DNA from 4 places in the Salicibibacter cibi genome. Region 1 is predicted to be linked to each of the others. Evidence: riboswitches for the same ligand, from Rfam matches in the RefSeq annotation. Region 1 holds a riboswitch; each other region holds the start of a gene.

Region 1 (3,679 bases):
TATAAAACTTATTCATTTCAATTCTCCCCTTATCTTTTATCAATTTTTCGTGTGATAACATCACCGATTCCTTGAATAATAAACACGATGACCGAGATGATGACCGTCGCAACGATCGTCACATCCGAGCTGTTACGCTGAAAACCGTCACGAAACGCCAGATCCCCTAACCCGCCGGCGCCGATGACGCCTGCCATCGCCGTATAGCTGACGAGCAATATCGCAGTGACCGTAACGCCGGACACGAGCGCAGGCAACGACTCGGGAATAAATACCTTGAAAATGATTTGCTTTTGGTTCGCGCCCATAGACCTGGCTGCTTCCACGACACCTTTATCCACCTCACGCAAGCCGATTTCCACAAGGCGGGCATAAAAAGCCGCGGAACCGATCACGAGTGCCGGTAAAGCTGCGTTCGGGCCAAGCATTGTTCCCATCACAACATTCGTAAACGGAATGAGCAAAATAATTAAAATGATGAATGGCACGGAACGAAAAATATTTACAAATCCAGTGGTAACAATGTTTACAATTTTATTTTCCCAGAGCTGTCCTTTTGAAGATAAGAAAAGAATGAGACCAAGAATGATACCTAAGAAAAAAGTAAACAAGATCGCGACCCCACTCATATAGAGGGTCTCCCACGTGGCTTCCAGCATGTTTCCCCAATCAACGTTTTCTAGCATGTTTTCCCGATCGATTTCATCAAGCATCGGCAATCACCTCTGCTTCCACCCGGTGGCCGTAAAGAAATTGAATGGCTTCTTTTAATTGCGCTCCATCCCCTTCGATGGAAACGTATAAACTGCCATAGCTCCCGTGCTGCGTTTTGGCAATATTTCCTTGTAAAATATTCACCGTTACGCCAAACGAACGGATTAATTCGGATACGACCGGTTTTTCCGCGTCATCCCCGACAAACGTTAAGCGAATGACGGTCCCCTTTTCTCGCTTGAGCTGCTCTTCAATGGCTTCATTGGAATCTTCCGGGTCGGTGACTTGCTTGACGAATGTTTTCGTAATCTCTTGTTGAGGATCTCTAAAGACATCCAACACATTTCCCAACTCAACAATTTTGCCATCTTCCATCACGGCAACACGCGAACAAATTTTTTGCACCACTTGCATTTCGTGGGTAATGATGACAATCGTGAGCCCTAATTTTTGGTTGATATCGTGGAGCAAATCAAGAATCGCGCCAGTCGTTCGCGGGTCAAGCGCGGAGGTCGCCTCATCACACAAGAGCACTTTCGGTTCATTGGCAAGCGCCCGGGCAATGCCGACCCGTTGCTTCTGCCCGCCGCTCAGTTGCGATGGATAAGACGCTTCCCGCCCTTTCAAACCAACGAGTTCGATCAACTCTTCCACACGCTCGTTACGTTTTGCTTTTGCAATACCGGCAACTTCAAGGGGGAAAGCAATGTTTTCCCGAACGGTTCGCGACCATAGGAGGTTAAAATGTTGAAAGATCATGCTGATTTCTTGCCTTGCGCCCCTTAAGTCTCGATTGGATAGATCCAAAATGTCACGATCTGCAATTTTTAATGTGCCGGTCGTGGGCGTTTCCAATCGATTAAGGAGACGTACGAGCGTGCTTTTCCCCGCACCGCTGTAACCGACAATTCCGAAAATCTCTCCCTTTTCAATATCTAAATTAATCTCTTTTACCGCTTCGATGGATTGTCCTTTTAATTGAAACGTTTTCGAGATGTTATTCAGATGTATCAGTGGATGGACCTCCTTTCTTTTTATTCCTACTATCCTGATAGGCTCAGTGTTTTTTCGTTTAGAAAACTTGGCTTTTCGCCAAGCTTTTATGGCGAAAAGCCCTAGTTGCACTTATGTAGGAAAGAAAGTTGATTTATACTTTCTTTCCTACCAAAAAAATAACCCTTTAGCCCTACGATGAGCAGAAAGGTTACGCATCATTTCTGTCTCATCTTCCAAGGATGAACACCTTGCAGGAATTGGCACCTTTGTAATTCGCCATTACCGGTTGCCGGGCTTCATCGGGCCAGTCCCTCCACCGCTCCAGATAAGAATAGTATTCTATGAATGCGTTTATTTTAGCACCGGCCCCCTATGCTGTCAACGTATACGATTCATCGGGCATGCGTTGTTGTCATGCGGCATGGACCGGTTTCGGGCATCTTATGGTCTCGTTTCCGAATCCCAATATAGCAATAGTCAAGTTTGGCGCGTTACAATAGATATATGTAGCTATGTCACCGAGAGGAGTTTTCCTATCATGTATGAGCAGTTGGCAACGCTGTGTGAAGCAGAGCAGGCGGAATGGTTAACGATGAAGCTCGTTGCTCTCGATAGCACGAACGGGAGCGCGGGCGAAATTGAAATATCCGATTATCTACATAAGCTTATTCGTTCCTTCCCATATTTCCAAAAACATCCCGAGCACATATGGTTACAGACGATCCCAAATGACAAGCGCAAGAATGTGTTTGCTTTTTTACCGGGAAAGGCGAACGCAAAAGAAACGATCCTTTTTCATGCCCATTATGACACCGTGGGCATTGAAGATTATGGGACACTGAGTGCGCATGCTTTCGATCCGGAGGCGTTGCTCGCCTATTTTTCCGATGATGTGACAAATACAGAAATCAGGGAAGATGCTGCAACCGGCGATTGGTTGTTCGCTCGCGGATCAGCGGATATGAAAAGCGGCATTGCGGTTCACCTCGTGAACCTGCTCCGATTCGCGGAACACGAACGGCCGACAGGCAATATCCTCCTGCTCATCACCGCTGACGAAGAAAGCGAACACGCAGGGATGAAGGCTGCAATCACAGAGTTGCAATATCTCCGAAACGAATGGAGGATCCACTACAAGGCGGCCATCAACAATGATTATATTTCTCCGCAATATGAAGGGGACAGCACGCGCTATATGTACACGGGCACATGCGGGAAAGTTTTGCCGTGTTTTTATGTAGCCGGAAAAGAAAGCCATGTCGGCGACACGATGACGACGGTGAATCCAACATCGATAGCCTCCAAATTAAACTTGGAACTTCATAACAATGTTGAGATCGCCGAACAAATGAAAGAGGAATTCATTTTGCCGCCGACATGCTTATATCAACGGGATAACAAGCAAACGTATGACGTGCAAACAGCAACGAGCGCTTACATCTATTTTAATTTTTGTTTATATGAACGTACTGTACACGAAGCAACGACACGGTTGTTGGAAATCGCGCGAAGATCGGCAGAAGAAGTGTCAAAAGAATACGAAAGCCGCTATCAAGCTTTTACAAAACAAATGGGCAGGGATCCGAAAAACCTCGATTGGTCCGTCGAAGTCACTACGTTTGAAGCTTTCAAAAAGGAATTGGAAGCATTGAACGCTCCCGTTGCCGATACGATCGAACAAACCGCACACACCTTTCGGCACCTCGACATCCGCGAACGTTTTTTCAAAATCGTGGAAGCCATGCAAATGTTGGATCCTGCCCGCAAACCGAGAGTCGTTCTTTTTTACGCTCCTCCGTTCCTACCCCATAATCACTTGCAGGAAGGGGCGAAAGACCATGACCACTTATTAAAAACACTTGACGAAGCGCTTGCCGCATCTGAAAAGATAAGCGGTGAAACCTATCGCATCCGCCGTTTTTTTCCTTTTATATCCGATAGCAGTTATCTTGCAATCCAAGAAAGCGAT
Region 2 (3,679 bases), 1.2 Mb from region 1:
TAGCGCTGTTCCTACTGACGCTGCCGTTTCCGCCAGGACGACCGAGGCGCCGCCATGAAGAATACCGGCAGGCTGATGCGTTTTCGGTTGCACCGGCATCCGGAGCACGAGTCGATCTTGATTTGCCTCCACAAAAGTAATGTCAAGTACATCAATCAACGTGCCTTCGGCGTTTTTTTGCAATTGTTCTTCTACATTTTTAATAGGCTGTTCCATGACGATCATCTCCTGAATAAGTATTCATTCATTTTATCACAAGAGTGAAAAGAAGAACTGATCCTCCTTTGGAAGATCAGCCCTGCTCGTCCATCTTTTAGTTTTCTCCCCAAACCTCATCTGCGACTTCTTTAATATGGCGCAGTTTTGCCCATTGTGCTTCTTCCGATAAAATGTTGCCTTCTTCCGTGGAAGCAAAACCACATTGGGGACTGATCGCCAACTGTTCAAGCGGTACATACTTTTCAGCTTCACGAATACGACTTTTCAACGCTTCTTTATCTTCAAGTTCACCCGTTTTTGATGTTACGATGCCAAGCACAATTTTTAAATCATCGCGGTTCACATACTGCAGGGATTCAAACGTGCCGGAACGCTCGTCATCGTACTCCAGAAAAAGCCCGTCCACTTCAACTTCCTGGAATACCGTCTTTGCAACCGGATCATAACCCCCACTCATGGACCAAGTGGACCGGAAATTGCCACGGCAAATATGCATCGTCACTGTTAAATCATCCGGCCGATCCGAAAGTGCCTCATTGATGATATCTTTATACCACTGTTGCTTGTTTCGTTTGTCTTGTTTTTGCTCTTCCGTATCGTCTTCAGTCGGAATAAGAATTGCCCATCCAACATCATCGAATTGCAAGTAACGGCACCCGGCATCGTAGAAAGCATGAACAGCTTTTTTGTATGCTGCAGCAAGATCTTTGCGAAAACGTTCCCGATCCTCATAAACACCGGATACAAAATGATGATCCGCGTAAAGCATACTTGGACTCGGAATCGTTTGCTTGGCCACGTGACCTTCGCCGACGATGCTTTTTAAGTAGCGAAAATGATCGAGAAAAGGATGGTCTTCCGGAAAATCCAATTGCCCAATAATCCGTACGAGCCAAGGCTTCGTTTCCACGCCTTTAAATGCATAGCCATGTTCCGGTTCATATCCTTCTACCCCATCAAGGCCTTCCAAGAAATCCAGATGCCACCATGCACGGCGAAATTCCCCATCCGTAATAGCCGTAAGCCCCGCTTCTTTTTGTTTTTCCACAATCGCGCGAATTTCTTCGTCCTCAACCTGGCGCAATTGTTCAGCCGTAATTGCATCGTTGACACGATCTTCACGTGCCTTTTTCAAGCGCTCCGTGCGCAAAATGCTCCCGACATGATCTGCACGGTATGGCGCATGCTTTGCTGTAATTTCTGCCATCTTCCCCAAAACTCCTTTTGCTAAAAAATAAACCCTCTCTTCCGAAGAAAAGAGGGGTGTGTTCGAGATCCTCTTATCTTCCTGGCATTAGCACCTTCCACCTGATGGGGTTGCTGAAGCGTCGTTGGGCCAGTCCCTCTGCTTCTCTTTATAAGAAAAAACCAATTATTTAACTCTGAATAATAGTATATCAGGATTCTATGTTATATGCAAAGGTCAAAAAAGAGAGATGATTCGTTCGAATGACCGGCGTTTCTCTTGGAAATCGTGGATATTCGTTAGAATCAGCCATTCATCATTGTGATAGCGCTCCGAAAAATAGCTTAATTGTTCTCGTACCGTGTCTGGACCGCCGATAATCATTCTTCTGCGATTTTCCTTTATTTTTTGTTGATCCCTTTCGGTCTTTTTTGCCGCTTTCGCCTCTTCTACGCTCGGCACGCGGCTATCTAGCCCCTTTTCCGTTCGTAACAGCCACATATCCTGACTCATTGCCAGTTCTTCCGCGTGCGCGTCTGATTCCCCGCAAATGACGAAAACAGCGGTTAATGCGTGGGGGACGCTTAAGCTGCCTGGTGTGAATTGTTGCCGGTAAACCTCATGAGCTGCTTCTCCACGAGTAGGTGCGATAAAATGCCCGTATACATAACCCACGCCGAGGCGGGCGGCGATTTCGGCACTATTTTCCCCGAGGCCCAAAGAGTAAACTGGTGGGGCTGCATTCGTTCTCGGTGTTGCTCGTACGCCCTTAGGTGATTGGCCACGAACATAGCTAGCGAGGGCTTCCAATTTTTCCGGATAATCATTTAACTGATTTTCTTTCCCATCCGCCAACGCAGATCGAACCCTTTCTGCCCCTCCGGGTGACCGTCCCACGCCCGCTTCAATCCTCCCGGGGAAAAGCGCCTGTAATTGCAGAAGTTGGGCAGCGACTTTATAGACGCTGTATTGCGGGAGCAAGATGCCGCCACTTCCCACGTGTAACCGAGTTGTTCGGCTCGCCACAGCCGCCATCATGATTTCCGGGGCACTCGACGTCATCCCTTTCGTCGCGTGGTGCTCGGCAAACCAAAAACGTTGATAACCGATTGCCTCTGCATGTTGTGCCAAATCAAGCGTTTCCTCGACGGTATCTTCTGCTGTCTTTCCCTTAGGGGTAGCCATTTGTTCCAAAATTCCTAGCTTCATCGTTGATTCTTACTCCCTTACATGGCCATTGCTTGTCTTGGTGATGGCCGTTCCGCTTGAACTTTTATTTTATCATATGTTGAAGCTGTCCATGTTTCCCAATGCTTACACGTCAAAGGGGCACGTAAGGCAATCTAAAACATTTGGGAGCAGCCAAGGAATTTGTCCGAGCTTAGCATTACTTGTTTGAATGAAAATTAATAACCAATAAAACATTGAGACTTTGATCGTTCAACATCTGTTATATAATAAAATGAGATGTTATTTTAAACGAACATTCCGATTAGCAAAGAGGTGCTCACGATGATCAAAGTCATCAGCGGTAAAAAAAGAATCATTTTTTATCCAATCCTATGGATCGTGGCTACGTTTGTATTGCTCTTTTTTTCACCCGATTTAAATCAAATCGTCAGTAAAGAAGGGCAAATTGAGATCCCGAGTGAATACCCCACGCAACAATTTGAAAATATGGTTGCCTCCGACGGGGCATTCACCGGCACAGAGGTCATTGTGGTGTACCACGAAGAAGACGGCTTGTCGCAAGCGCAAGCGGATCAGATCGAAGAAACGATGGAAGCCTTTGAAAATGATCCCGGCGACGTGCCCCTCCATGATATCGTTTCACCATTTAATGGGGACGAACAGGCCGATCAGTTAATCAGTGATGACGAAACGCTTTTGCTCGTTTCCCTTGAATTGGATATGGCATCCGAAGCATACGATACATATCGAAACGACATTCAACAATTAACAGCTGTGGATGGACTTACGCATTACCAAACGGGTGACGCGGCCATTTCCACAGATTACGACAAATCGACACAGGAAAATTTAGGTACGTCCCAATGGATAACGATCGCGTTAGTATTTACCGTCCTACTCAGCATCTTTCGCTCCCCATTGACACCGTTACTGATGCTCATTCTCCTTGGCTTATCTTTTCTCGGTTCAATATCGATTGTTTCTTTTCTTGCCGATTGGTTTGGATTCCCGGTTTCCACTTATACGGAAATTTTCATTTTAGCGATCATTTTTGGCGTAGGTACCGACTATTGCATTTTATTA
Region 3 (3,679 bases), 1.8 Mb from region 1:
ATTCCGGCGAAGGAGGGAAGCGTCAGTGACGACGGATACAAGGTATCGCATCGTAATCCGTTGCCAGGATTGCGGCGAAAAATATATTTTGCGAGGCCGCCAAAAAGGGGACGGGCAATATGAGACAGGGTTTAAGCGGTGCGTGTGCGGCAATGAAGATGATTTTGTCATTGAAGCATCTCCGGAGTGACCCTCTTTCCTATCAAACCTATATGAGCTAATTGCGCTGTTTCAAAACCGTTGCCGCACAAGGGGTGCGAGTGACGTAAAAAAATATTTTCTCCCAAAATCAAACGGAATTAAAGGCTTGGCGAAGGTCAAAAGCACGGATCCTGATACATCGACCCCAAATCATAAAAAAACAGGTGAAACCGCTCCACTAGTGGGTTAGAATAGTTATAGACAAAAAACCAACTATTACCCTGGAGGGTCACCTGTTATGGCTATTATACCACAAATGAGCTTATTTTCATGGGAAGATCTTGCGGATCTTGGAGATTTGGAACGCTTACGTTTGGTGCTCGATTATTTACCGGATGAAGCGTTGATGCGAACGTTGGAGAAAAAACGATATAAAGGGCGAAATGAATACCCTGTTCGCGCGATGTGGAATACGATGCTTGCAGGGGTTGTCTTTGAGCACACATCGATTGAATCATTGCGTCGGGAATTGAGCCGCAATGGACAGCTACGCGAATTGTGTGGCCTCACCGTGATCGTGCCCCCTGCTTATGTATATACGCGCTTTTTAAAAAAGCTGCGGGCGCACGAATCAAAGGTTGAAGCGATTTTTGAAACGATGGTGGAACAATTGAGCGAGCTCCTCCCTGATTTCGGGAAGGCCCTTGCGATCGATGGTAAGGCAGTAGACTCTTTTGCGAAGGGAAAACATAAGGATGAGGATCCTGACGGACGCCGTGATACCGATGCCGATTATGGGAAGAAAGAATATAAGGGGAAACACAAAGACGGGACGATCTGGAACAAAGTGATCAAATGGTTCGGCTATAAAATCCACCTGATCGTCGACGCGGCCTATGAATTGCCTGTGGCTTATTCAGTTACGAAAGCATCGGTGCCCGATATTAACGCCGGTCATGATATGATCAATGAGCTTGAAAAAGAACGCCCTTGGCTTTTGGGACAAGCAGAAACACTCGCCGGTGATCGCGGTTACGATGACACCAAAATGCTTGAGCGGCTGTGGGATGACCATCAAACCAAGCCTGTCATTGATATCCGGGACATGTGGAAAGATGGCGAGGACACGCGCCAACTGATGGACATTGAAAATGTCACGCATGACTATAAAGGCACCGTGTACTGTCACTGCCCGATGACCGGGAAAGAGCGCGAAATGGCGAATGGGGGCTTTGAGAAAGATCGAGCCACCCTCAAAAAGCGTTGTCCGGCCAAACAATATGGCATCACCTGTGAAGGACAAGCGGAGTGTCCGATTGCCCAAGGAATTCGGATTCCGCTCAAGGAGGACCGCCGGATCTTCACACCGATCGATCGAGCCAGTTACACATGGGCGAAGGCATACGCGAAACGAACGGCCGTGGAACGTGTGAACAGCCGGCTTGACGTCTCCTTTGGCTTCGAACAGCATACCACACGCGGGCAAAAGAAGATGAAAATGAAAACTAGGTTGGCTCTGTGCACGATGTTGGCGATGGCTTTAGGCCATATCCAAGAAGGCCGCCCGGAAAAAATGCGAAGCTTGGTTTCCTAAAAGCATCCACATGTGGGAAACCGAATTTTAAAACAGTTTTTGTGGATAACAGGGTACGTGTGTCTTTTTTGAGGTATAAAAACGAATGATATTCGAATAGTAGCGATTTTGGTTCGTGGAAGGAAATTTTAAGGCGTTTTCAACAAAAAACCAGGAGTGAACCTGGTCCCGTTTTTACGCCTAAATCGCAAAAATCGTTACAACGCAAAAAGCTCTATATCTGTCCCTCTTGAAACATGACGGAAATTCCTGTAGGATAATGGAACAGCAAAAATAATAATTATTTTTTCTTATCAAGAGAGACGGAGGGAAAGGTCCAAAGATGTCTCAGCAACCAGCTCATCGGAGTCAGGTGCTACTTCCTTCGGAACGGTGGTTCCGGACGATAAGAAGATGCATTCATCACTGGCAGTGCTTTCTTCTTATTCGATTCACAAGAAGAGGGCATTTTTTATTTTTACAGATCATGCATATTCAGTAGCATGGGAAGGAGAAGGAATGATGGAGCGGACATATACGAAAGAGACAAAGCTTGTTCAATCCGGCAATCGCAGAGATAAACGCACCGGTGCCGTCAATGCGCCGATTTACATGAGCACTGCGTTTGAGCACACGGGTGTCGGTGAATCAACCGGTTATGATTATGCCCGTACCGGTAACCCAACGCGTGAGGTGCTTGAAGAAACGATCGCCGAATTGGAAGGGGGAACGCACGGTTTTGCCTGTAGTTCTGGCATGGCAGCGATTCAAGCTGTGCTCAGTTTGTTCTCTCAAGGAGACGAAATCATCGCTTCCGTGGATTTGTACGGAGGTACATACCGATTGTTTCGCCAATACTGGCCGCAATGGGGGGTAGACGTTCGTTATGTTGACCCGAGAGATCTACAAGCCGTTGAGCAAGCAATTGAAAAAAATACGAAGGCGTTATTCATTGAAACACCGACAAATCCTTTAATGCAGGAAGCGGATTTAGATGCACTCAGTCAACTAGCCAAGGAACATGATTTACTTATGATCGTTGACAACACGTTTTACACCCCGTTATTGCAACGTCCGATTGAATTTGGCGCGGATATCGTGATCCATAGCGCCACCAAATATTTGGGCGGCCATAACGATGTCGTGGCAGGGCTCGTTGTTACCGACGATGACGTGTTGGGGGAACACCTTTTCAATATTCAAAATGGGATTGGAATGACACTTGGAGCTTTTGACTCCTGGCTGCTCGTTCGCGGAATGAAAACGTTGGCGTTAAGAATGGAAAAACATCAACAAAATGCCCACGCTGTTTGGGAAATGTTAAAAAAGCATTCGCTTGTCACGGAAGTTCTCTATCCGGGCAAAGGAGGAATGCTTTCGTTTAAAGTTCAGGATGAGAAGCTCGTCGACCCATTGCTTCGCCATTTACGGCTCGTTACATTTGCCGAAAGTTTGGGAGGCGTCGAAAGTTTAATGACGTATCCAAGTGTGCAAACCCACGCGGATATTCCTGAAAATGTGCGGATTAAAAACGGCGTGACAAATGAATTAATGCGTTTATCTTGCGGCATTGAAAATCACGAAGATATTATCGCCGATATTGAATGGGCCTTACAGGAAGCTGAACGAAAGACGCAAGTATAGCCATGGCGGAAAAGAGGGAGAGGGATAAAGGTGAAATTTCTGGAAAAATTGAAAGATGAGATTTTAATCGGAGATGGAGCGATCGGCACTTTGTTGTATGAACGGGGGTATAGTGGTTCGATCGAAGATGCCAATCGTCGCGCGGAGGAGATCGTTGTATCCGCACATCAAGAATATATTGAAGCGGGTGCAAATGTTATCCAATCAAACACGTATGCCGCCAATCAGCTTAAGTTGGGGAATTATGGATTGGAGCAGGAAACGGATCGGATCAACACCCAGGGAATGCGACTGGCAAAACAAGCGGCGAGCGGAAAAGAT
Region 4 (3,679 bases), 110 kb from region 1:
CGCTGCGTGTACCATTGCTCTCGTGTGCGCCAAGTCGATGCGATCGCTCGTGCCATAGCTGCCGCCGGCCCAGCCGGTGTTGATAAGGAAAACATTGGCGTCATGCGCATCGATTTTTTCGCCAAGCATTTCCGCGTATACGGATGCGTGGCGGGGCAAAAACGGTGCCCCAAAGCAACTGGAGAAGGTAGCTTCCGGCTCGGTAATGCCTCGTTCCGTGCCCGCTAGCTTACTTGTGTAACCACTCAGAAAATGGTACATCGCTTGCTCCTTCGTCAGCTTGCTGATTGGCGGGAGCACGCCGAATGCATCAGCCGTAAGGAAAATGATCGTGTTCGGGTGGCCTGCTTTTCCCTGCGCAAGCATGTTATCGATGTGCTCGATAGGGTAAGCGGCGCGTGTGTTTTCCGTATAATACGTATCGTCGTAATCAGGCAAGCGTGATTCTTCGTCTACTACAACGTTTTCTAAGACCGCTCCAAAGCGAATGGCATGGTAGATATCCGGTTCTTTTTCCTCGGAGAGCTGGATGCACTTTGCATAACAGCCCCCTTCAATGTTAAAAATACCGTTTTCGGACCAGCCGTGTTCGTCGTCTCCGATGAGAAAGCGATTGGGATCAGCGGAAAGCGTTGTTTTTCCTGTTCCCGATAATCCAAAAAAGAGGGCGACATCCCCTTCTTTTCCGGTATTCGCCGAGCAATGCATCGGCATAACTTCCCGTGCCGGCAAAAGATAGTTCATCACGGAAAAAATCGATTTTTTCATTTCACCGGCATATTCCGTACCACCGATGAGGATCACTTTTTCTTCAAAAGAAATAAGGACGAATGCTTCCGACCGAGTTCCATCCACTTTTGGATCCGCTTTGAATCTGGGGGCGGAAACGATGGTGAAGCCATCTTCTGCAGCTGGATCTTCACCGATGTTCGGGCGGACAAATAACTGGCGGGCAAATAAATTGTGCCACGCATATTCATTAACCACTTTGAGCGGCAAACGATAACTTTGATCTTTTCCGGCATAGCCGTGGGTGACAAAAATCGCTTCTTGTTGTCCAAGATAATGAAGCACTTTGCGATAAAGCGCAGAAAACACTTCACGATCAATCGGCGCATTTACCGGTCCCCAGTCGATGTCCTCGCGGGTAGATGGTTCATCGACAATAAATTTATCTTTAGGAGAGCGGCCGGTATATGTCCCCGTCGTCGCCGCGAAAGCACCGGCTTTCGTGAGAATGCCCTCATCACGCGCGAGTGCCCTTTCCACTAACCTAGGCTCGGGAAGATCGAATTCGGCCTGTCTTTGATTTAAAAGATGGTCCAAGGCTGATGCAAATGAAACGGTACTCATAATCGACAAAATCCTTTCTGTGCTAAGCTGAGGGCATGTAATGATGATTAGATGCAATTAGTATAACACATTTTATCATATAGTCTATACTATTTTCGTGTAAAAAATTTGTGTCTGTTAATGAAATGATTGGAACTTCGGATATCAAGCGATTGAATCCGTCTTGAGCCGTTGGCCCTTTAGAGTGTATTGGTGTCATTCGGCATGGATCGGATTCTTACCTTCTATTTTGGGAGATCGCACCGATGACAGATCACTGAAAGCCGTTTTGCGTTCTATTATCAGCGATTGTTTCCTTGTGTATGAACGCCTTGTATCTTTTTTTCTCGACATAACTGTGTTAAAATCATATGGAAATAACGATTGCGACTTTGATGCGACAGGTATTAAAGTACGCTCTTATCAAGAGTAGGCGGAGGGACAGGCCCTTGGAAGCCCGGCAACCATCCCCACGGGGGAAAGGTGCCAACCTGGCAAAGTGGCAGATGCTTTGCAAGATAAGAGGCGAAAAAGGTAAGAACGATAACCCTTTTCCCTCGGGAAATCAGGGTTTTTTTTAATTCTCAATTCACCACACATATAGAACGGATCATCGAAGGAGGAGGACGATGGAAGCGAATGGACGCAGACTCTTTACGTCTGAATCAGTCACGGAAGGCCATCCGGATAAAATTTGTGACCAGATTTCCGATCGAATTCTGGATGAAATATTAAAAAAAGATCCAAATGCCCGCGTTGCTTGTGAAACGGTGGCAAATACGGGGATGATTCTGGTGACAGGAGAGATTACGACGACGACATATGTCGATATCTCCAAAGTCGCCAGGGAGACGTTGAAAGATATCGGTTATACACGTGCAAAATTCGGACTTGATGCCGACACGTGCGCGGTGATGACCGCAATTGATGAACAATCTCCCGACATTGCCCAAGGGGTTAACACTGCTTTGGAATCGCGGGAAGGCAAAATGTCCGAGGAAGAAATTGAGGCAATCGGTGCCGGAGACCAAGGGTTAATGTTTGGTTATGCTGATGATGAAACCGAAGAGTATATGCCGTTGCCGATTTTTTTGGCGCACCAATTGGCACGACGTCTGTCAAAAGTGCGAAAAGATGGAACGATTCCTTTTTTGCGTCCGGATGGAAAGACGCAGGTAACGATTGAATACGATAAAGAGAACCGGCCGCTGCGTGTAGATACGATCGTTATTTCCGCACAGCATCAATCGGAAGTGGCCATGGCCAGGCTTGAAAAAGAAATAATGGCTCACGTTATCTTGGAAGAGGTTTCGGAGCATTTAATCGACGAAGAAACCAATATTTTTATTAACCCGACCGGTCGATTTGTGATTGGCGGCCCGCAGGGAGATGCAGGGCTGACAGGACGGAAAATCATCGTGGATACGTATGGCGGCATTGCGCGTCATGGCGGAGGTGCTTTTTCCGGGAAAGACGCGACAAAAGTGGATCGCTCTGCTTCCTATGCTGCCAGGTATGTTGCGAAAAACATTGTTGCCGCAGAACTTGCAAAAAAATGTGAAGTGCAAATTGCTTACGCAATCGGCGTTGCCCGCCCGGTTTCCATTTCTATTGATACGTTTGGAACAGGTAAGGTAAAGGAGAGCCTTCTTTTGCAACTCGTGGAGAAACATTTTGATCTGCGACCGGCCGGCATTATTCATATGCTAGGGTTGCGGCGCCCGATTTATGGCCAGACCGCTGTTTATGGTCATTTTGGGCGAACGGATATTGATCTCCCTTGGGAACGTACGGATAAAGCCACGTTGCTTAAAGAAGATGCTTTTGTAGCGGAAGCGAAATAAGCGAAAAAACACCGTTGAGAACCGGATGTTCCAACGGTGTTTTTTAATGGAATCTTAAAAGGCCCAGTCCCCGTTTCGGAAAACGGGCTCTCGTGTGCCGTCTTTATGAATGCCATCGATGTCCATATCCGCATCTCCGACCATGAAATCAACATGGGTGATGCTTGTATTGAGGCCTTTTTCCTCCAATTCTTCTTTTTCCATGTCCTTGCCGCCTTCAATGTTGAATGCGTAGGCACTCCCTAAAGCGAGGTGATTGGAGGCATTTTCGTCGAATAGCGTGTTGAAGAAAATAATATTTGTGTCTGAAATGGGGGAACGGTGTGGAACGAGGGCAACTTCTCCGATATAAGAAGCGCCATCATCTCCTTTCAGCAATCGTTGCAATGTTTCTTCGCCTTCTTCTGCTTGAAAATCAACCACTTTCCCGTTTTCAAACGTTAATGTAAAGTCGCTGATCAAGGTTCCGCCATAGTTGAGTGGTTTTTTACTGGAAACTTTTC

Evidence for each region. A riboswitch is a leader RNA that binds a small molecule or an ion and turns the genes downstream of it on or off. The one in region 1 is predicted to bind S-adenosylmethionine.
Region 2: it holds a riboswitch for S-adenosylmethionine, as region 1 does, so the genes downstream of both, HUG20_RS03570 (5-methyltetrahydropteroyltriglutamate--homocysteine S-methyltransferase) here and HUG20_RS16520 (methionine ABC transporter ATP-binding protein) in region 1, are expected to answer to the same signal.
Region 3: it holds a riboswitch for S-adenosylmethionine, as region 1 does, so the genes downstream of both, HUG20_RS08055 (methionine biosynthesis PLP-dependent protein) here and HUG20_RS16520 (methionine ABC transporter ATP-binding protein) in region 1, are expected to answer to the same signal.
Region 4: it holds a riboswitch for S-adenosylmethionine, as region 1 does, so the genes downstream of both, metK (methionine adenosyltransferase) here and HUG20_RS16520 (methionine ABC transporter ATP-binding protein) in region 1, are expected to answer to the same signal.

The regions. Positions count from the first base shown of each region.
Region 1 is NZ_CP054706.1:3,318,655-3,322,333, forward strand. Features, by position in the region: gene HUG20_RS16510 (MetQ/NlpA family ABC transporter substrate-binding protein) at 1-16, opposite strand, end outside; gene HUG20_RS16515 (methionine ABC transporter permease) at 30-713, opposite strand; gene HUG20_RS16520 (methionine ABC transporter ATP-binding protein) at 706-1,728, opposite strand; SAM riboswitch class I at 1,934-2,042, opposite strand; gene HUG20_RS16525 (M20/M25/M40 family metallo-hydrolase) at 2,249-3,679, shown strand, end outside.
Region 2 is NZ_CP054706.1:734,830-738,508, reverse strand. Features, by position in the region: gene HUG20_RS03575 (PaaI family thioesterase) at 1-216, opposite strand, end outside; gene HUG20_RS03570 (5-methyltetrahydropteroyltriglutamate--homocysteine S-methyltransferase) at 314-1,426, opposite strand; SAM riboswitch class I at 1,497-1,583, opposite strand; gene HUG20_RS03565 (LLM class flavin-dependent oxidoreductase) at 1,643-2,614, opposite strand; gene HUG20_RS03560 (MMPL family transporter) at 2,918-3,679, shown strand, end outside.
Region 3 is NZ_CP054706.1:1,562,151-1,565,829, forward strand. Features, by position in the region: gene HUG20_RS08045 (hypothetical protein) at 26-190, shown strand; gene HUG20_RS08050 (transposase) at 440-1,735, shown strand; SAM riboswitch class I at 2,023-2,127, shown strand; gene HUG20_RS08055 (methionine biosynthesis PLP-dependent protein) at 2,237-3,358, shown strand; gene HUG20_RS08060 (bifunctional homocysteine S-methyltransferase/methylenetetrahydrofolate reductase) at 3,389-3,679, shown strand, end outside.
Region 4 is NZ_CP054706.1:3,205,726-3,209,404, reverse strand. Features, by position in the region: gene pckA (phosphoenolpyruvate carboxykinase (ATP)) at 1-1,353, opposite strand, end outside; SAM riboswitch class I at 1,750-1,857, shown strand; gene metK (methionine adenosyltransferase) at 1,962-3,176, shown strand; gene HUG20_RS15905 (aminopeptidase) at 3,231-3,679, opposite strand, start outside.